Regions from separate parts of the Hahella sp. NS-SX17 genome, predicted to be linked through region 2. Evidence: predicted binding sites of a transcription regulator. Region 2 holds the regulator's gene; each other region holds the start of a gene.
The links. The regulator sigma-54, encoded in region 2, starts transcription at its own class of promoters, with help from an activator protein. The targets are predictions, from matches to a motif close to TGGCACNNNNNTTGCTNT.

Region 1 (6,906 bases), 210 kb from region 2:
GTCGCCGAGATACGGCAGCCTGGGCACAGAAAGGCGTAGTAGGTTCCCTCTCCAAACTCTGTCACCTCCGCCATGTTCAACTGTCCGATAAACGTCATGACTTCGTGACATTCAGGACAGTCAGGATACGCCGCGGGTTGTTCCCAGGTAGGCATACCGCCGATCTGCGAGAATGTTGTGGGAACGAAGGGAACGGCGGCGAAGCGGGCTTTCCTCGGCTGGGAGGACAGCTTCCAATTGAGCGTGACGAGCGGTTCCACTATCTCAGAGCAGTCAGGAGAATAGATTGACTTTTTGCTGTGCGACGACCATACAGGCGCCCCCTCCTGGTCATAATGCATATAGATCGCCTCAGCAAAACAGGCGCAAAGCAGGCAGGTCGACAGAATCAAACGGTTTCCCTGCCAGGGGAAAAGCGCCAACCTCGGGTCTTTAAGATTGAGATCAAATAAACGCGTAAGTTCGCCTTCGCACCAAGGGCAGATTGACGCATCAATACTGCCTACGCGAATGGCGTCGCTCGTTTCAGTATCCGTAGGCCCCAGCGCGTAGCAGGCATCCAAGTAGAGTTTTCGCGGCTGATTATGACTATCCAACGTCCAGCCGGCCTCAGCCATACAATTCATCACCGGTACATTCAGACGCGACGCCCAATCCGGCGGCTGCTGCGACCATTGCGCCAGATAGGCCACAACCCTTCTGTCCTCACTCCACGCCAAGGCTTCAAGAATACGGCCATCCAACTCAGGGTCTGCTCCCAAGCGCTCTATCAAGAGGTTGACCACCTCTTCGCTCGCCCCGCGAAATAATATGGCTGGCTCATAACACTCGCTAGACAGGAGGCGTTCCAGCACAGCCGCCAGGTCCGCATCCGTGAACGCCGCCAGCGTCATAGCAATTTCTATTGCACTATCGTCTTCATCGGTCTCAAGCTGTTCTGCGGCATATTCCGCCAAGCGTTGCGTTTCATTTCCCGTCAACGCCTGATAAACCTTCTCGATAGCCCCTGAAAATGGGGTGTAAGTTATTAAGGGGTCTCCAGGCGCAGGCAGGTGATACGCCTTTATGATATCGACCCTGTCAGTCAGTCCTGCGTAGGGGTCAATAACTATGCTGTGCTTACGTATGTACTCTCTCTTCGCTTCCCGCTCCTGCTCCAGGGCGCAGGGCATGCACAAGCCACCTGTGCACTCAGCGGTGCTGGGCAAGATCATATGGTTGCACGACAGGTTTTGGCATTTCATACGTTCAGTCATGGCTGGACTCTTGTTGCGGTTACTAGAGAAAAGAGGTTGTCGTTCGCTTTTGTTCTTCATGGCGGAAAATTGTAATCTGGCCGTCAGCTCCTGACACAATGCTGTCAGTAGCTGACAGGTAGTATTGTCGTGTCGAGACGATAGCTGTGACGAAATCAACGCCGTTACGAAACATACGATAAAACCAAGCAATAAGTCAGAGGGATACTACATGAGTGAAAGCAAAACTATCGCCGGACCATTGGCCGGCCAATGCCTGTGCGGCGCGGTAAAAGTGGCCGCGAAAAACGTCAATTCTGAATACCACGCCTGCCACTGCGGCATGTGCCGTCGCTGGAACGGCGGCCCTTCCATGGCGATTTCCGCGCAGGAAGCGGTCTTTGAAGGTGAGGACAACATTACGGCTTATGACTCTTCCGAGTGGGCGCAACGTGCGTTTTGTAAACACTGCGGGACCAACCTGTACTACCACCTGAAGCCTACAGGCGAGAAATATCTCTGGAGCGGCCTCTTCGACGACCAGTCCCAGTTCAAACTGGCGGGAGAAATCTATATTGACAGCAAACCCGCCGGCTATGCATTCGCTGGAGACCATCCAAGAATGACGGAAGACGAGTTTTTGAAGTCCATTGGCATGAAGTAACCGCTTCGCTGCGCACGGTGACGCTCCCCATCAGCGTGCGCGCCCACTTCTCCTCAACGCCGGACTCATGGGCTTCATCGTAAGCTTGCTTATCCCTTCCCCGCCACGCTATGGTAAAGCGGCTAACGCTTAGCAAAGAGCTAAAGGACTGAACTCAAACCACGAGCATAAAGCGTATGACCGCTCCCATCAGAGAAGAAACCAACGCCCTCGCCCTTGCAGACAAGGCGACTTTTCCCTTTCCGACGCCTGAAGGCCTCATCTACGAAGCGCATTTCAACCGCGATCAGGAATATCTGGCTTTCTTCAGCGAAGACTGCCCCTACGAAGAAACGCTGCATATACAACACCTCGACAGCAGCGGCCATGTAAAAGAAGAAGTCACACTCTCCGCCGAATACACAGGGGGCGTATTTCAATTCGTCGACGCACGCGTCAGTCACATCGATTTCCTCTTCTGGCCGGGCCTCAAGATCCGGGCGGAATGGTTGCAGGAGCCGCGCTTTATGTGGAAAGCCGAGGCGGTTCCAGGAGTTCAACGCTCCGATAAGTTTTTCCGACGCACGCAGATAATCATTACTCAAAGTGACTAAAGGGAACCTAGTATGCCGGACAATCAATCCAACAATAACAGCGCGCATGAAGCCATCAGGCAGTTTGAAATCCAGGCCGTCAATTTCGGGCAACGTTTTATTCAGGACAGTAATGTCCGCCAGATGTATATGGAGAAAACCAAGGCCTATGCGGAATCGCTGAAAGACCTGGTCAACAGCCGTCAGATGAGCCCCAGCGAAGCGGCGCAGGCCGCCAATCAGATGCGTAATGAAATCATGGAGTGGGCCAGAACCAAATCCAGCGACATCGGACGCGCCAAAGCCCGCGCCCTCAAAGCGAAAGGTCTGGATTTGGATGTGCTGTGCGACAAGTACGCCAAGCGCCTGTTCAGCAAGCCCTTCTCGCAACTGAGCAAAGCGGATCAGGATCACGTCTTTCTACAGATTGTGGAAAGCTCCGGCAGAGCGAACCCCAAAGTCTCCGCGAAAGCCATTCGCCTGGGTAAAGCCGGCCGCGCCCTCTGGTTATTAAGCGCCGGCATCGCCATCTACAACATCGCCTCCGCTGAAGATAAAACCCGGGCGACAGGCAGAGAAGCCGCGAATCTGGGTGGCGGTTTCGCCGGCGGCGCAGCGGGAGGCGCGGTGGCGGGATTATGGGCCGGCCCGGTGGGCGTCGCCATTGGCGCCGTGGTCGGCGGCGTTTTGGGCTCTATCATCGCCGACGAAGCCTACATTGAGGTCGCCGCCTCCAATGACCCTTTCGTGAAAACCTTTCTGGACAAACATACGCAAATGTTCAACACCGACGAAGAAGCCATCGCCCGCGACCTGGTGGAAAAGTGCAGCTACGAAATGGACAAGGTCTATAGCGTCTTCAAAGAGCTGGACTGGGCGTACAACTCGGATGCGGACGACGTCGCGCTGCTTTACGTCAACCGAGTGCGCCGGTCGACGCCTATCATCAAAAGCAGTCTGAAAGCGCATACGCCACTGCGCAACCTGCTAACAGCGATATTGGAAGACGGCTGGACCACCTCCAACGAACGTGACGCCATCCGCTACGTGCAGCAAATGTAGCCGCGTTACTTCCCTTGATTGTGGCCGACCGTCTCTTTGCGCTCGGCCACACAGCCACAGGATAAGCCCCTTCCTAAACTCTCAGCCTAAACCAAAGCTTAGTCGTCGCGCATACAAAACAGTCTCTCACTTCCTTTATAATCGAACTCTGATCTCATCGCTGTAATCACGTTTGCACACCCATCATTCAGGACTGGCGACTCGCCTATAACAGGAAGGAGTGATTATGTCGAAGCCTGCGCCTCATTCGTTTCTCTCTGGATCAAAAGCCCTCAAACTGTTCGCCACCGTGGTGTCCATCCTCGCCGGCGTCGTCACCATCATCTTCAGCATTAACCGCGACCCTACATCCAGTCAGCACAACAGCGGCGACAATAACGTCATGGTCGGCGGCAATGTAGGAGGAGATATCAGTATCCGCCAGGAAGACTCTCCTTCCTATCGCATCGACATCATCGGCGAAAAGATGATCAAGCCCGGTGAGAAAGTAGTGGTGAAGCTGGATGCGGAACGGAGACAGCACCTGAGCGGCATGACCTGTCATTGGCAGGTGCAAGGCAATGAAGGCGCGGTGTTGAAGCAAGCGCCGGATAATTGCCAGATGGAGCTGACGCTGGTGTCGATCAGGGATGCGACCGACTTCAGCCGGGTCAGTATTGTAGTGGAGGCGACCACTTCCGCCGGAAAACGCTACAGCGCCGTCAATGAACTCATGGTCAGGCCGGACCCGAATTCCAGCCAGTTCATCCAGCAACAGCAGGAGGCGCTGCGTGAAAATATGACCAAAATGTTCGACGCCGCTGGAGAAACCGTTAACAGCGCACAGACTGACGCAATGAAGTTAAGCGGCAGACTGCGACAGTTTCAGACAGATGTTCGTCGCAACGGACTTGCCGCCAAATTGGAACATAGACCAGACAGGGTATTCGAGTGTACTCCCAGCGGCTGCAAGGTAGATGCGCAAGAGCTCTGTGAAGCCCAGGCGACGGGGCTGGCCTTCGGACCCACCCATGGAAATCATGCTTTTCAAACCGCCATCGACTGCCGTGAGGTGGAGGCTGGCGGAATAAGCGAGCTTTGTCTCATCCCTCCTTTTGACATCATCGGGCTGAAGCCTGGCGCCGAACTTTACGGAGACATTCTCTTCGCTGACGCCGGGTCCATTCCGTTCAATATCAAAATCAGCTACAACGCAGACAGTTACGATCATCGGGACTCCAGTTGGACGCCGTTGCGCGCCAAGGGCGCTGACTACGCGGAAGCGCCGTTCGCCGCGCTTAAGTTTGAAGCGCATGGAAGATCATTTCAGTTATTCCTGGGAGCGTCCGGCGCCCAGTGTTATGTCTCCAGGCCCAGCCTGGAGATCGCCTACGACTCCGACGGCAAGGGGTTCATCAATACCTCCCAGGGAGGACAGGCGCAAAATGTCTTTCCCATCGTTCCGCCCCAAAGCGACGCGATTAAAGTGCGAGTCAGCCATGACGGTGAGTCCCGGGAGTTCAGCTACGCCTTCGACCTGGACCAGATCATACGCAAGACCGCCGCTAACCTGGGCCGTCCTCAATTGAACTGTCATCGCAACGCAGAGATCATTGGCTGCGCGCCGCCGGACCATGACCCATTGGTGATTTGGGCGAATGTACAGAGGATTCGCTATAGCGCCAGCAGCGACCAACTCGAAAACAGCTTACCCGTGAGTATTAAAGGAGAGCAGATTTTTGAGAAAAACCCGCGAACCATCCTCAGCGCATACCGGTTTACCGTACCAGGAGACTGGAACGATATTTTTTATCAGCTGGAGTTCAAAGACGGCCGTTTGGGTAATGTGGAGCGGATTCCGATGTAACTGTGCGTTTGTAATTAGGGAGTAAAGGTCGAAGTACGTCGGTAATTTTTACAAAAGCAAAACTTAAAGTAAAAAAGGCGGCGGCGAATCCATACATAATGCAACGTCTTTTATTTATAATTGACGTTCGCTTACTTGAGTGTCGGGACAATATGAACTACGCCAGTGTGTGCTCGAACAGCAAAGACAACCGCGAATGCCGTAGAACAGCTCCAAACGTCAGCAAAGTTTACAAAAGTGTAAGCTGCTGTAGATTGACCTCACAGATAAAGCCGACACCGACAGGGAATATGGAAGATGGCGCGCATTTTGCGTAAAACGTTGAATTAAAGGGTACTTTTAACAAGGAATTCTCATGAAGAAAGTTTTACTTTTCTTAACCGTCCTAACGCTTACCTCCACGGTTCGCGCTACTCCCATTACCTATCAGTTTTCAGGCAGTCTGGAAGACGTCAGTAATGTGTTTGACCCCTACTTTCCTGAAAGGGATTTTCCCAATATTGGAACCTCAATGTTTGGAAGCCTCACTTACGATATCGTAGGATCGCCGGATGATCGAAAAATTGTAATCAGCTCCTGGAGCGCCAGAGTCGGTGACTATGTTTTTGGCGACTCAGGCGAGAGCACGATGCCTCCCTTCGAAATGAAAGCGCGTATGAATGAAAACACCTTCAGTTTCACCGATGAAGTCCCCTCTGATAACATTCCTATTTTCTATTTTGACGTCGCTGAATTTGAACTCAACTTTAAAGAGCCTCTTTCACCCTCCTTGAATCACCTCCCTGTTGCTTTATTTGATTCAGGCAGTCTGACGCTTGACGTCAACGCTACAGTGAAGTTTGCTATCACCAGCATCAAGAAAGTCCCTGAGCCCGCCACACTGGCCTTATTCGGCGCAGCCCTTCTGGGACTCGCAGGAAGAGCGCGACGCAAATCTTAAACATTTAACCGGTTAGCGCTTTCTTCATCACACCCTGACAAAAACGGCTGATCTGGGGATCAGCCGTTTTTGTTACTGCAACACAATCAACTTCACGAGAATATCTTCTGCCGCGTTTCGTGCTTGGATTGCTCGATAGCGGACAGCTTGGATCTCACGTCGTCCATGATTTCTTTCATGGTCTGAATGAAATCCTTAGCTTCATCGATATTCGCCGAGTGCTTCTCGGACTCCGCTTCATACTGCTTTTGATGCTCCTGATCCAGCTTGGACTCATAGGTCAGGGGCGCCGCAACCACCGTACCGACGCCCCCCGCCATCTGGGTGAAGGTCTGTCCCAGGTTGGTCAGGTTCTGCGGCACCTGCAGCTTCAGCTGCAACTGCGCAGGATCAAGCTTGGTGTCTTTCATCAACGCATTCGTCTGCTGTGTCGACTTCACCGTCAGTTTGACGGAAGCGGCGCCGCCTGCGATCTGAAAAGCGCCCTGCACCAGGGACGCCGCCAGTTCTTTACCTGCGGAGTCACGCAGCTCCTTGCCGGCGTTTTCCAGCGACTGCCACTTCTGCTGGTACTCGCCATGACGAAT
Region 2 (6,906 bases):
GTATCAGTGGTAAGGCGGTGCCGGCGATTGCCGCTACCGTCAGGTTAATCAACATCGCTGAGGCGATAAGGACGCCAATTGTGACGTCGTTGAACCAGACCATGGCGGCTGTCGCGACCACAAAAGCCCAGAGTACGCCATTAAACGCGCCTACCAGAAACTCACGGTTCATCAGCCAGCGAATGTTGTTTGAACCGACCTTGCCCGTCGCCATCCCTCTGATTACCAGCGTGAGCGCCTGGCTGCCTGCGATGCCGCCCATGCTGGCGACAATAGGCATCAATACGGCCAGAGCGACCACCTTTTCAATGGTCGCTTCAAAAATACCAATAACTGCTGAAGCGAGAAATGCGGTGATCAGGTTTATTCCCAGCCAGACCGCCCGGCTCTTGGCGGTTTTCATAATGGGGGCGAACATGTCTTCTTCTTCGTCCAGACCCGCCATGCTTAAGATTTCGTGATCGGCGTTTTCACGGATAACGTCAACCACGTCATCGATGGTGATACGGCCTACGAGTTTGCCTTTGTCATTGACGACAGGGGCCGAAACCAGGTCGTGGCGCTCGAATAGAGTTGCGACCTCTTTGTCGGAGACGGTCGCTGGGATCGGCTCCACGTCTGTCCGCATGATTTCGCGCACCGTCGAACTCAGACTGGACACCAGCAAAGTGGTCACAGGAAGTACGCCTATGAAATCGTCTTTTCGGTTTACCACCAGCAGGCTGTCGGTCATGTTGGGCAGGCTTTTGTGGCTGCGCAGATAGCGAAGCACAACATCGACGGTAATATCCGGACGCACGGTAATCATGTCCGTGTTCATCAGGCCGCCGGCGGAATCCTCAGGATAGGCCAGGACTTCTTCCAGACGCTGACGGTCCTGGGCGTCCATGGTCTCCAGAACTTCCTGGATGACCGCTTCCGGTAGCTGCTGCAGTAAGTCAGCGAGGTCATCGACCTCGAAATCCTCGGCGATCTCAATAACATCCTGTGCGTTCATTTCGCTCAGGAAGTCAGAACGGATTTCGTCGCTCAGATATTGCAGGACTTCGCCGTCCAGCTCGTCATCGACTAACTGCCAGAGTAACTTCCGCTCGTTGGGCGGTGATGACTCCAGTAAGTGAGCAATGTCGCTGGGGGAAAGGCCGCCGTTCAGTATGCGCGCGACCTGCTGTAAAGATCCGCTTTCGAGCGCTTCCGCAATGGAGCGCATACGGACCTTGGCAGTGCTTTTTTCGGTCGCTTGAGGCATAGATTACATCCGCGTTTGGGGCGGCCCGCAACGGGCAGCGAAGAAATTGCCGGATTTAAATTACAGAGTCGGACTCTGCGCCGTTGTGGCGCCAGTATAAGCGAGCCCAATATAAAGTGTAAGTTAAGACGAAAATTAGTCTAAGGAAAATCAGGGAATTGTCTTACTTTATTCAAGCGGTTTGTATTGTTTGAGAGGTTTGATGAGATGGGGCGGGACGCCCCGAAAGCAGTGAGGGGTTATTCGCCTTCTCCGAAATAATCCTCGATCAGAGTCTTGATGGCGTTAAGCGCCTCTTCTTCGTCGGGGCCGTCTATTTTTAAAGTAAGAGGGGTTCCCTTGCTGGCGGCGAGCATCATGACCGCCATTATGCTTTTTCCGTCAACTTCCTGGCCTTCTTTGGCTACTCTGATCTTACTGGCGAATCGGCCGCTGGTGGATACGAATTTGGCCGCCGCTCGGGCGTGCAGGCCAAGCTTATTAATAATAGTGACTTGTTCCTGGATCATGGGGCGCGATGAGCATAAAAGATTGAAGTTTCCTGAATGTTGGATTCAGGCCGGTTTAATTGTTAAGCGACTGTGGCTTCTTATTGTTAAAACCTTATTGCGCCAGCTCTTTGTGGCGCACTTGGACATTATCATATTTTTTCTTGAAATGCTCTCCCAGGCACTCGCAGATATAGACCGAGCGATGCTGCCCGCCAGTGCAGCCAATGCTGATGGTCATGTAGGTGCGGTTACTGTTCTGGAAGTGTGGAATCCAGGTCTCAAGAAAACTGATGATGTGTTGCAGCATCTGTTCCGGTTCCGGATGCTGTTTTAGGAACTCAATGATTTCCTGGTCGGTGCCTTTGTAGCCGCGCAGCGCTGTATCCCAGTAGGGGTTGGGGAGACAACGAACGTCGAACACCATATCTGAGTCTGAGGGCACGCCGTGTTTGAAGCCGAACGATTGGAAGAGTAGGGCGAGTTCCTGGGTCTTGTGCCCGATAACTCTGATTTTGACCTGATCCCGTAGTTGGTAAATCGAGAGATCGCTGGTGTCTATATAGAGATTCGCCAGTGTGGCGATTGGCTCCAGCAACTGCTTCTCTTTGGCGATGGCTTCCTTCAGGGACGTGCTTTTGCTGCTAAGCGGATGCTTGCGGCGCGTCGCATGAAAGCGTTTGATCAAGGTGGCGTCATTAGCGTCAAGATAGATGATTTCCACATCGATATTGTGCGCTTGCAGGGTGGCGTAAATGGACGGAAAATCTGATAAATCCCTATAAAGATTTCGTGCGTCTATGCTGACGGCGAGTTGCTGATTTTGGGTTTTTCCCTGGTCCAGCACCTCTTGGGTGAGAGGCGAGAGGAGACCGATAGGCAGGTTATCAATGCAGTAATAGCCCATATCCTCCAGGACATGGAGCGCCGTACTTTTTCCGGAGCCTGAACGACCGCTTACGATAATCAGCTTCATGTCTTCCTCTTTCCATCGAAGCTGGATTATTTTTCCAGCACCCTCCTGAACAGGGTTTCGTCGTTGTCGCAGTCGCGCAAATGTTCGCAGAAGCGACGATCATTGAATTTCTGGGCCAGCTGGCTCAGCAGGTCAAGGTGTTCGCTGGTGGCTTCCTGCGGAACGATCAGAACGAACAGCAGATCCACGGGTTCATTGTCGATCGCGTCAAAAGGAATTTTATCCTTCAGTGTAATCAGGGCTCCTATGATGCGATCACAATTTTCCAGGCGACAATGGGGTATCGCTATACCTTGGCCGATACCGGTGCTGCCGAGTCTTTCACGGCATATCAGGTTGGTAAAAATGGCGTTCTCGTCCAAAAATGGAAAATGCTGCGCAATCAGATTGGCGATATATTCAAGAACGCGCTTCTTACTCGAGCCCGACACCCCACAGCGTGTGAGGGCGGGCGAGATAATGGACTCAATAGTTAGTGTGGTTTGGGCCATGTTCTGTTATCTGGCGGATGCGCCATGCATCCGATCAACGTGCTTCTCTTTATGTTTGAGGATCTGGCGATCTAGTTTGTCCACCAGTGCGTCGATTGACGCGTACATATCTTCGTGTTCAGCATTGGCATGCAGGTCAGCGCCGCTAATGTGCATGGTTGCTTCCGCAATCTGGCGCTGTTTTTGAATGGAGAGCGTTACTTGGACATTACTGATGCTGTCGAAGTGTCGTTCGAGCTTGTCGAACTTGTTGTTAACGTAGTCCTTCAGTGCTTCAGTTAACTCGACTTGATGTCCGGTGATGTTCATTTGCATACTTTGCTCCTAATGCCAATATACGGTGCATTATGAATTTTGCACTTCCATGAAAAATACTAGCACATCCATTTTGTGACTATTTGATTTAAGTCTTATGCCTGTATTCCTCCTTTTAAATTAGACGCTTACGTTCGTTTGAAGGCGGAATGGAAAGCGCCTCCCGGTATTTTGCGATCGTACGTCGGGCGACATTGATGCCCTGGTCGCCAAGCAGCGCAGCAATCTTGCTGTCGCTCAATGGTTTTTTTGGTGACTCTGCTGCGACTAACTTCTTGATAATAGCTCTAATGGCGGTGGAAGAACACTCGCCGCCGGTGTCTGTGCTGACATGGCTGGAGAAAAAGTACTTCAACTCAAATACGCCGCGGGGAGTGTGCATGTATTTTTGCGTGGTCACCCGTGAAATTGTTGACTCATGCATCTCCACAGCCTCGGCTATATCGTGCAGCACCAGCGGCTTCATCGCTTCCTCGCCATACTCAAGAAACCCTTGTTGATGTTCGACTATTTGTGAGGCGACTTTCAATAGGGTTTCATTACGGCTTTGCAAGCTTTTGATAAACCAGCGCGCTTCCTGTAACTGATCGCGTAAATAAGTGTTATCGGAGCTGTTGTCCGCGCGTCTTACCAAGCCGGCATAGCCAGGGTTAATGCGGATTTTGGGGGCGATTTCCGGGTTGAGCTCCACCAGCCAGCGACCGTTGGCCTTCTTGACGATTACGTCAGGAACGACATATTCGGTATTGCTTTCCTGAATGCCTTCGCCTGGCCTTGGGTTCAGGCTCTGGATCAGTTTGAGAACCTCCCGCAGGTCGTCCTCCTTCAGGCGACTGCGGCGCATCAACTGTGCGTAGTCGCGATTGCCAAGCAAGTTGATGTAGTGGCTGACCACCAGTTTGGCCTGCCCCAGCCAGGGGGTGTCTTTGGGCAACTGATTCAGCTGGCTCAGCAGGCAGTCCTGCAGATTGCAGGTTGCGACGCCTGGCGGGTCGAATTGCTGAATGCGTTTTAGCACCGCACGCACTTCGTCCAGTTCTATCTCTTCTTCGCCTTCTGTCTGCAGGCCGCTGTGAATTTCGTCAGGCGTAAGGGAGAGATAACCGTCGGAGCTGACCGCATCAATGATCGCAACGGCGATCATACGGTCGATATCGGACATGGGGGTGAGATTCAGTTGCCAGAGAAGGTGGTCTTGCAGGGTCTCGCCCTTGCTGTTGCGGGACTCGAAGTCGTATTCGTCATCCTCGCCTCCGCTGTAGCTGCCTGAGCTGCTCTGAAACACGTCATCCCAGGCGGTGTCTACGGGCAGGTCGTTGGGGATTGAATCGGACCAGTTGTCCTCCTCGGCGAACCCTCCCTCTTCCATGCCCGACTCTTGCGTCCTCTCCTTGCTGGAGTTGTTGGCGAGCATGTCGCTGATCGTATCATTCTGAACGTGATTGGGAGACTCGTCCTCTTCTGACACTTCCAGCATAGGGTTGGACTCAAGCGCTTGTTGAATCTCCTGCTGCAAATCCAGTGTTGAAAGCTGCAAAAGTTTTATTGCTTGTTGCAGTTGCGGGGTCATGGTCAGTTGTTGACCCAGCTTTAACTGCAATGAAGTTTTCATAACCATCTGATGCTTACCACCGATTCAGGCACAGATCTTGTGAGTTTTTCATAATTATTAAGTGCTTTTATCCTAAGCTCTTGAGCCTTGAGGTCCATCCGGGATGGAGGCCGCCGGTTAAACTAAAGTTTGAACTGGTCACCCAGATAGACCTCCCTAACCTTTGGGTTGGCAAGAATATCACCTGGCGTGCCGCTTGCGATAATAAATCCTTCACTGACAATATAGGCGCGTTCACAAATATCCAAGGTCTCGCGCACATTATGGTCGGTAATTAAAACGCCGATGCCGCGTTTCTTAAGGTGCTCGATTATCTGCTTGATATCGTTGACGGAAATAGGGTCTACCCCGGCGAAAGGCTCATCCAGCAAGACAAACTTTGGTTCAGTGGCCAGTGCGCGGGCGATCTCGACGCGTCGGCGTTCGCCCCCGGACAGGCTCATGCCAAGGCTCTTGCGGATGTGGGTAATGTGAAACTCCTGCAACAGCTCTTCCATCTTTTGCTTGCGCTCCTTGCGGCTCAGATCGGCTCTGGTCTCAAGGATAGCGTATATGTTGTCTTCCACTGACAGCTTTCTGAAAACTGAGGCTTCCTGCGGCAGGTAGCCTATGCCCTTGCGCGCTCTGCCGTGCATGGGTAAAGCGGTGATCTCCGCGTCGTCAATGTATACGCCGCCTTTGTCGCTGGGGATCAATCCCACCACCATGTAGAAGCAGGTGGTCTTACCTGCGCCGTTAGGCCCGAGAAGTCCGACAATCTCGCCGCTGCGGATTTCGACGGACACGTCTTTTACTACTGACCGTTTCTTGTAGGCCTTGGCCAGATTTTTGGCGGTGAGGGTGCTCATTGTTTATTAGATTTGGGCGGATGGTAGATGATTTCAACCTGTTCGGCCTGATTGCCTGAGGTTGCTCCCTTCGCTGTCACCAGGCGTTTGTCAGTGAAATAGATGATTTCTTCTCCTTCCACGGAACTGTTGTCCTGCAGAATCCGCGCATGGTTGCGCATGATGACTTTACTCTGGCTGCGATCATAATCCATGCTTTCTGCGTAAGCGTGAGTTTCAGTTTGTTTTTCTGCGTCAAACTGCACAAGGTGGGCGGGCTTGCCGGTTGCTTGAAAACGACTGATGCCTTGATCGTCAGTGTAAAGGACGACTTTATCCGCTTCGATACTGGATTTGCCCTGAGTGATGACGACATTGCCGATATACGTGTCGATGCCTTTCTGACCGTCTCTCTCCCAGCGTCCAGCCTTGATGCGTACCGGTTCGTCACTACCGTTAAGAAGGTCCAGGGCGTAGCTCAGCGGGGCGAACACGATGCCCAGCAATAACGTCACTGTGAATAGTTTACTTGGGTTGCGCATAAACACCGATTACCTGAGAAAGTAAGACAATAAGCTTTTTATCAATATCCGCCTCCATTCCGACAGCGGTTAACTGATTGATATTTGAAGTTATCTTAACGGGTTGATCTGTACTGATAAAGCGTGACTTGTTGTTGTAGTCCAGTGCTTCCGTTTGCATGAGGATTGGCGCGCCATCATTGGAGGCTCCGTTGACCTTTACATCGCCGCGGAGTTTCAGAGTGTCCTGCTTGATGAGCAGCTCGCCTTCGAGGGACTCCACGCGCCAGCTTTTTTCTCCTTGTTGATATATCTCCAGATAGGGTTGGGTCAGTACGCCGGTATCCGTATCTGGATAATGCTTGGCCAGTTGGCTTTGCAGGCGGCTGGTGAGCGCGCCCTCTTTGTTGTAAGTGGTATAAACGGC
Region 3 (6,906 bases), 3.3 Mb from region 2:
CATGGATTTCATCGTGCCCGGACTGATCATGATGTCGGTCATTACTAATTCCTACGCCAACGTAGTGTCTTCTTTTTTTGGAATGAAATTTCAGCACAGCATTGAAGAACTGCTGGTGGCTCCCGTACCGAACTACGTGATTCTATTGGGGTATGTCGGCGGCGGCGTCGCTCGCGGGTTGGCGGTAGGCGTCATTGTCACCGCGATCTCCCTGTATTTTACGGATTTGCAGATCCACAGCCTGCCGGTGGTGGTCAGCGTCGTTTTCATGACGGCAGTGCTGTTTTCTCTGGGGGGCTTTATCAATGCGGTATACGCCAACAAGTTTGACGATATCTCCATCGTGCCGACCTTTATTCTAACGCCGCTGACCTACTTGGGCGGGGTCTTTTACTCCATCACGCTCTTGCCGGAGTTTTGGCAGAATGTGTCATTAATTAACCCTATTTTATATATGGTCAACGCGTTTCGTTATGGTCTGCTGGGCGTCAGCGATATTAATTTGGGCGCGGCCTACGGCATGATTCTCTTATTTATCGTTGCGTTGTTCACTTTCAGCATGCGCTTGTTGAATAAAGGCGTTGGCATTCGCACCTAACCGGTTTGGAGAAGTAATGGTGGAACTGGAAAAACATACACACTTGGGGAAAGCGACGGAATACCCTGAAGAGTACTCTCCGTCCTGGCTGACCCCGATTCCCAGGGCCAAATCCCGGGCGACACTGGGTTTGAGCGGGGAGCCGGATTTTGCCGGCGAAGATTTATGGAACGGCTATGAGCTGTCCTGGCTCAACAGCAAAGGCAAGCCGGAAGTGGCGCTTGGCGTATTTCGTATTCGCTGTGATAGTCTCAATATTATTGAGTCTAAGTCTTTCAAGCTGTATCTCAACTCGTTTAACCAAAGTCGTTTTGCTTCCCGTGAAGAGGTCGAGGCGGTGATGCAGAAAGATCTGGCTGCGGCGGCGGAAGGCGGGGTGTCGGTGACATTATTGTCGGCGACTGACTGGCGCGATGAGCCCTCTTTCTGGCTGGCGGCGGAAAATCTGGACGGCTTGGATGTAGAGGTGGAGGTGTATACCCCCGATGCCTCATTGCTGCCTGATCCTGTGGGCGATGCGGTGGTGGAGGAGACGCTGAGTTCGGATTTGTTGAAAAGTAATTGTCCGGTCACCGGGCAACCGGACTGGGCCACCCTGTATATCCATTACCGCGGGAAACCGCTGGATAAGGCTGCGCTGTTGAAATACATCGTTTCCATGCGTTCCCACCAGGATTTTCATGAGCATTGCGTAGAGTCGGTCTATCTGGCGCTGATGCAACGATATCAGCCGGAGAAATTGGCGGTCTATGCGCGTTACACCCGGCGTGGAGGTCTGGACATCAACCCTTTGCGTTCTAACTATCCGTTGGCGGCGGATAACTTCAAGCTGCCGCGCCAATAGCTCAGGCGTCGCTTTGGTCCATTCTTATTATTAATATGGCGGTGATATTGGCGTATTAATAAAGAGGCGCATGGAAGCGCCTGCGCGGCGGTTATTCCCAATTATTGCGGCATTTTTGCAATGCTACTCCGCCACTTGCGTCATTAATTCTTTCTCTGCGATGAATCCCGCCACGATGATGAACGCCAGACTGGCGAATAAACACATGGCGAGGTATACCGCGCCGAAGGGGCTGTAAGCTTGTTGCAGGGCGCCTCTCCCGTGAAATAATGTCGAGCAGATGATGACGCCGGCGGCGCCGCTCAACTCCCGCACGTAACCAAAGAACGCAATGCCGACGCCTCGGTCCGCCGCCGGCAGTACATTTTGTACAGCGCAGGCCAGTCCCGGCAGCGTGAAGCCTACTCCTAAACCGATTATCGGAAACAGCGACACGAACGCGACTTTCATCAGCATCAGAAAGAAGGCGATGGCGAGCAGTATGAAACCAAGCAATATATGAGTTTTGTAAGCGCCTGTCGCCGCAATGTGTTTGCCGGAAAAATAGGCGCTGACGCAGACCCCGAGCGTGAATAACAGCATGTTGTAACCGCTGGCGGTCAACAGGTAAGCGGTGACTACCCAGGCGATGTCTCTCATGGCGTTGAGTTCCGCCCCTATGACGGGAAGGGGGGTGGTGACAATGGTTTTCTCCAGCGCCCCCAGAAAAATAAGCAGGGAGACGCTGTATAGCGTTTTCTTGTGTGGCATAACAACCTGATACGTATAGCGGAATATCATGCGCGGCCGCATTGGTGCTTTGGGGGGGGCGTGACGGCAGTGAGGATGGGGGATGCGTCGCTGGATGACGCGACTTTGTCAGGTCATGGCGAAGCCAACCCAACCCCGTGTGCTTGAATGTCTCAATACCGCATACCCCTGCGTGTCCAACGCATTGGGGCTGGCGATTAACCGTATGGAATCTAGAAGAGCGCGATTAGTTGCGTAATTTTTCCGCTGCGCTTTCGAGGGACTTCAAGATGCGTTCCTTGGCCTGGGCGCTGACTTTGCCTGCATCCAGATACATGGCGAATCCTTCGGTCTCATGTTCGATAAAGCTTTGGTTGCCGCCAATATCGCGACGCAAATCCACAACAGAATAAATTGGCACCGGCTTGGCGAAGCCCTTCACCGTTATCTCGCCCTTATCCCGGCACATGATGGTGTCCTTGATCAGCGCGAAAGTTTCGTAGGATACCAGAATTTCTCCCGGGGCCGCCATGGACTCCAGGCGGCTGGCGAGGTTCACTTCCTTGCCTATGATGGTGTAATCCATACGGTTTTCCGCACCGAAGTTACCCACGGTGCAGTAGCCGGTGCTGATCCCCATGCGAATTTCCAGCGGCGTGCGGACGCCCTGGCTGCGCCACTTCTGCCTTAGAATTTTCATGTGTTTGCGCATTTCGATCGCCATCATGACGCAGGCGCAGGTGTCTTCCTTGGCGCCGCGGCTGCTGGGGTCGCCGAAGAAGATCATGATGCTGTCGCCGACGAACTTGTCGATAGTGCCGCCGTATTTAAGCGCGATCTGGGACATTTCATTAAAGTAGGTGTTGAGCAACTCGGTCAGGCTCTCCGGCTCCATTTCCTCCGCCAGCTCGGTGAATCCTTTGATGTCGGAGAAAAACACCGCTAACCGCTTACGCTGGGTTTCCAGACGAACGTCGCGCTCGCCGGTGAAGATGGACTGCCACACCTGCGGTGACAGGTATTTGGCCAGCTTGTGAGACAGGGCGATGGATTGCTCGCGCTGAAACTGAATCTGTGACTTTGCCTGCACCAGGGCGCGGGCCTGTTGGTGCGTGTAGTAAGCAGTGACGCCGACATACAGCGAACAGGTGACGCCGCCGATGATGCTGACCACCATGGGGGTGGGCGGCGCAAAGCTCAGACCAAAATAGATGGACGCCACGGTAAAGCCGGCGAGAAAGGCGATATTGCCATACAGCCAGCTTTTCATACCGCCAACGATTATGAAGCTGAAGTTCAGCATCAGCAGAAAAAACAGGGTGGGGGTGACGCTGAATTTGATCAAAACCAGAATCACGCCGCACAGGAAACCGTCCACCACCATCATGCCCTGGCGGACCTTGGTGTTCTTCTGTTTATCGAAGAAGCGCAGAGCGAAATACAGAATATGCGGCCATAGCATGGCGCCGGGAATGATCCAGATGAGGTATTCGTCGAAATGCCCTTCCAGAATGCCAGCGACGATAATTGCGGCGCATACCAGGTAGCCGAGCACTCGGGCGTTATAGTCCGGCATGGGTGGGATTGTCACCTGAGTCGGGGAGTGCGGCGCATTGGCGAGATGTGGTGGTATCGGCATCATTTGTGTCATAACCGCAAATACCGGTATTGTCCCGTCAGCATATTTTTCAACCTAACCAAATGTCCCTGCGAGCTTGCGGGCTTAGAAAGCGGCTCGCCGGTTTGCTGTTATCAATAAAACGTCCTGTCCTAGCACGGATATACCCTAAAAAGGACAGGAATAGAAGGTTTTCCGGGTGGAAAGCAGGAGGCGCCTGTTCAGCAGGCGTAGTGCGACGCATTGGTTGAATGCGGGATTGCCATGCAAAAAGCCTTTGGACCGGCGTAAACCATCCGCCATAACTGCCGCCCTCTTCTGGTAGTATAGTCCACCAGCGCTACGATCGCGTCTTAGGTTAGCAGTAATGGGGTTGTCCGACAATCTGTTAGGCGGTTCTGTCCCTCGTTAGACAATCTTTAACCTTTTGAGTTGGCGTAAAAGGCTGGAAATGTGGCGCGATAAGACAAGTGTTTTCTGCCTTTGGGTTGCATATATTTAAGAATCATTCCTATTTATAATCTGAGTCGAATCATCCGTCGATATTCTATTGGCATGGCCGGCGGTCATATCTATAAACAAGGCGGTCACATCTATCAACAACAGGAGCATCGTATAACGCCATGGCGGTATTAGACATTCTTGCAAATCGAACCTCTACGCCTTTATTGCAGGCCCCCGCCCCCAGTCATGAAGAATTGCGACAACTGTATCCAGTTACCATGCGCGCGCCGGATCATGGCCGCTTACGGCCTTGTCGGTTGATAATCGTCGAAGGTGAAGGGCTTGAAGCCCTGGGTCGCATATATTGCGAAGTGGCGGAGCAGGACGGTCAGGACGATGCGGCCAGGCAAAAACTGGCCAAAGCGCCCAGTCGCGCGCCGATGGTGATTGTCGTGGTCGCCACTGTGCAAGAGCATCCCAAGGCGCCGGAGTCGGAACAGCTGATTTCCGCCGGCTGCAGCGCATACGCCTTGATGCTGGGTTTGGGGGAGCTGGGCTATGGCGCTATGTGGCGCACCGGATGGGTGGCCTATGACGAGCGTGTCAAACAGCGCCTTGGTTTGGCCGCTAATGAACATGTTGTGGGTTATCTGTATGTGGGGACGCCGGCCAGCAAAGACAAAAAAGTTCCCGAACCGCCGGCTTTCGAAGAGCGCGTCAGTTTCTTTGCTGGCGAAACGAGCTGATTTTTCTGCGGCGCTGCATGCTCAGGCAGAGGCCGCTTCTCTTCATACCGGTCCGTATATTTGAGATTGTGTCCACCGCAGTTTGTGGCGATGGTTTTCCTCTTGCCGCCTGGTGTGGGCGCGCTTTCCTTCCGGGCGGTATCCCTTTGCCGCCTTCCGCCTGCCTGAAAACACTATCTATCTGAAAAATAAAACAAAAAAATATCTGGCGCGGGACTTGCTGACATTGTTGCAAATGACGATTGTCGCAGTCAGGCAACTGCAGAGGTGTTAGATGGCCATATCATTCGACAAAGCGCTGGGTATCCATGAGCAGGCGCTGAACGTCCGCGCCAGACGGGCGGAAGTGCTGGCGAACAACATTGCCAATGCGGACACGCCGGGATTCCGCGCCCGGGATATTGATTTTAAAGCCGTGCTCAAGCAAGCCAAAAGCATGGACGATTCGCTGGAGGTGGTTACGACTCACGATGCGCATATGGCGATTAAAACGCCGGCGGAAGGCGCTTTGTTGTACCGACAGCCGCTGCAGCCCTCTATTGATGGCAATACAGTGGATACGCAGACGGAAATAGTTCAGTACTCCAAGAACGCGCTGGACTTCCAGGCCAGTTTCGAATTTCTCAATAGCCGGCTGAAAGGTATTGTCAGCGCGATTAAAGGAGAATAATGATGGCGATTAACAACATTTTCGACATTGCCGGCTCTGGTATGACCGCACAGTCCGTGCGACTGAACACGACAGCGAGCAATCTGGCCAACGCGGACACCGCCAGCTCCAGCATCGATCAGACCTATCGCGCACGCAAACCAATTTTTGCGGCGGTTCATCAAGACGCCCTGAATGCGGCGATTCCTCCCTCAATCAACGATGACGCTTCCCGCGGCGTTGAAGTGCGGGCCATTGTGGAAAGCGATGCGTCTCTGGAGCGCCGCTATCAGCCGGACCATCCCATGGCGGACGAGGACGGCTATGTGTTCTACCCCAACGTCAACGTGGTGGAGGAAATGGCGGATATGATGTCCGCTTCCCGCAGCTTCCAGACCAACGTGGAAGTGCTGAATTCAGCGAAAACCATGATGCAGCGCCTGCTGACGATTGGCCAGTGATGAACTTTTCGTGAGGACAGCGTGATGAGCGATATCAATACGACGAATCAGACTAGTGATGCGCTGAGTCAATACGCGCTTCAGCAGAAGTCCGCCAACAGGAAAAACGAGCTGGGTAAAAACGAATTCATGGATCTTATGATCGCCCAGTTGAATAACCAGAGTCCGCTCGATCCCCAGGACAACACGGCGTTTGTCGCGCAGTTGGCCCAGTTCAGCTCGGTGGAAGGCATTCAGTCATTAAATTCGACCGTAGACACCATGGCCTCACAGTTCCGCAGCGCCCAGGCGCTGCAGGCTTCAGCGATGGTGGGGCGGGATGTGCTGGCGCCGATGGAGAGCGCCATCAAGACTGCGGATGGGTCCATTAACGGGGTGGTGGAGTTGCCTGCCGGAACCTCGCAACTGGCCATTAGCGTTTATAACGAGGCTGGCGAGCTCATCACGACTATTGATAAAGGTTATCAGCCTGGCGGTGACGTTAATTTCAGCTGGGACGGCAAAAACAGCAAGGGCGAAACTTTGCCGGCCGGGCGGTATGAAGTGGTGGCGCGTGCTCGTTATAGCGGCGAGCAAATGCAGGTCGGCTCTTATTTGGCGGCCAATGTGGATAGTGTATCAATCGCTCGTGACGGCAGCGTCACATTGAATCTGGCCGGACTTGGATCGGTCGGATTAAGCGATATCAAACAGATCAGTTAGCATGTGCGAGGTGTGGTATGCCGTTTAATATCGCGTTAACAGGAATCAGAGCAGCATCGGTCGACCTGGAGGTGACCGGTAATAATATCGCCAACGCCAGCACGACTGGCTTCAA

Region 1: the regulator sigma-54 is predicted to act here: its motif matches at 5,678-5,695, upstream of AC2IBB_RS25760 (PEP-CTERM sorting domain-containing protein).
Region 3: the regulator sigma-54 is predicted to act here: its motif matches at 5,186-5,203, upstream of flgB (flagellar basal body rod protein FlgB).

Annotation. Positions count from the first base shown of each region.
Region 1 covers NZ_CM170632.1:5,791,575-5,798,480, forward strand. The annotation lists gene AC2IBB_RS25735 (hypothetical protein) at 1-1,256, opposite strand, end outside; gene AC2IBB_RS25740 (GFA family protein) at 1,468-1,899, shown strand; gene AC2IBB_RS25745 (hypothetical protein) at 2,076-2,492, shown strand; gene AC2IBB_RS25750 (hypothetical protein) at 2,505-3,533, shown strand; gene AC2IBB_RS25755 (hypothetical protein) at 3,760-5,379, shown strand; gene AC2IBB_RS25760 (PEP-CTERM sorting domain-containing protein) at 5,735-6,319, shown strand; gene AC2IBB_RS25765 (hypothetical protein) at 6,412-6,906, opposite strand, start outside.
Region 2 covers NZ_CM170632.1:5,999,084-6,005,989, reverse strand. The annotation lists gene mgtE (magnesium transporter) at 1-1,249, opposite strand, end outside; gene AC2IBB_RS26795 (HPr family phosphocarrier protein) at 1,489-1,758, opposite strand; gene rapZ (RNase adapter RapZ) at 1,853-2,713, opposite strand; gene ptsN (PTS IIA-like nitrogen regulatory protein PtsN) at 2,740-3,204, opposite strand; gene hpf (ribosome hibernation-promoting factor, HPF/YfiA family) at 3,211-3,519, opposite strand; gene AC2IBB_RS26775 (RNA polymerase factor sigma-54) at 3,635-5,131, opposite strand; gene lptB (LPS export ABC transporter ATP-binding protein) at 5,254-5,979, opposite strand; gene lptA (lipopolysaccharide transport periplasmic protein LptA) at 5,976-6,500, opposite strand; gene lptC (LPS export ABC transporter periplasmic protein LptC) at 6,484-6,906, opposite strand, start outside.
Region 3 covers NZ_CM170632.1:2,713,653-2,720,558, forward strand. The annotation lists gene AC2IBB_RS12290 (ABC transporter permease) at 1-598, shown strand, start outside; gene queF (NADPH-dependent 7-cyano-7-deazaguanine reductase QueF) at 618-1,442, shown strand; gene AC2IBB_RS12300 (hypothetical protein) at 1,566-2,192, opposite strand; gene AC2IBB_RS12305 (adenylate/guanylate cyclase domain-containing protein) at 2,419-3,822, opposite strand; gene AC2IBB_RS12310 (nitroreductase family protein) at 4,413-4,979, shown strand; gene flgB (flagellar basal body rod protein FlgB) at 5,254-5,649, shown strand; gene flgC (flagellar basal body rod protein FlgC) at 5,652-6,089, shown strand; gene AC2IBB_RS12325 (flagellar hook assembly protein FlgD) at 6,114-6,791, shown strand; gene AC2IBB_RS12330 (flagellar hook protein FlgE) at 6,809-6,906, shown strand, end outside.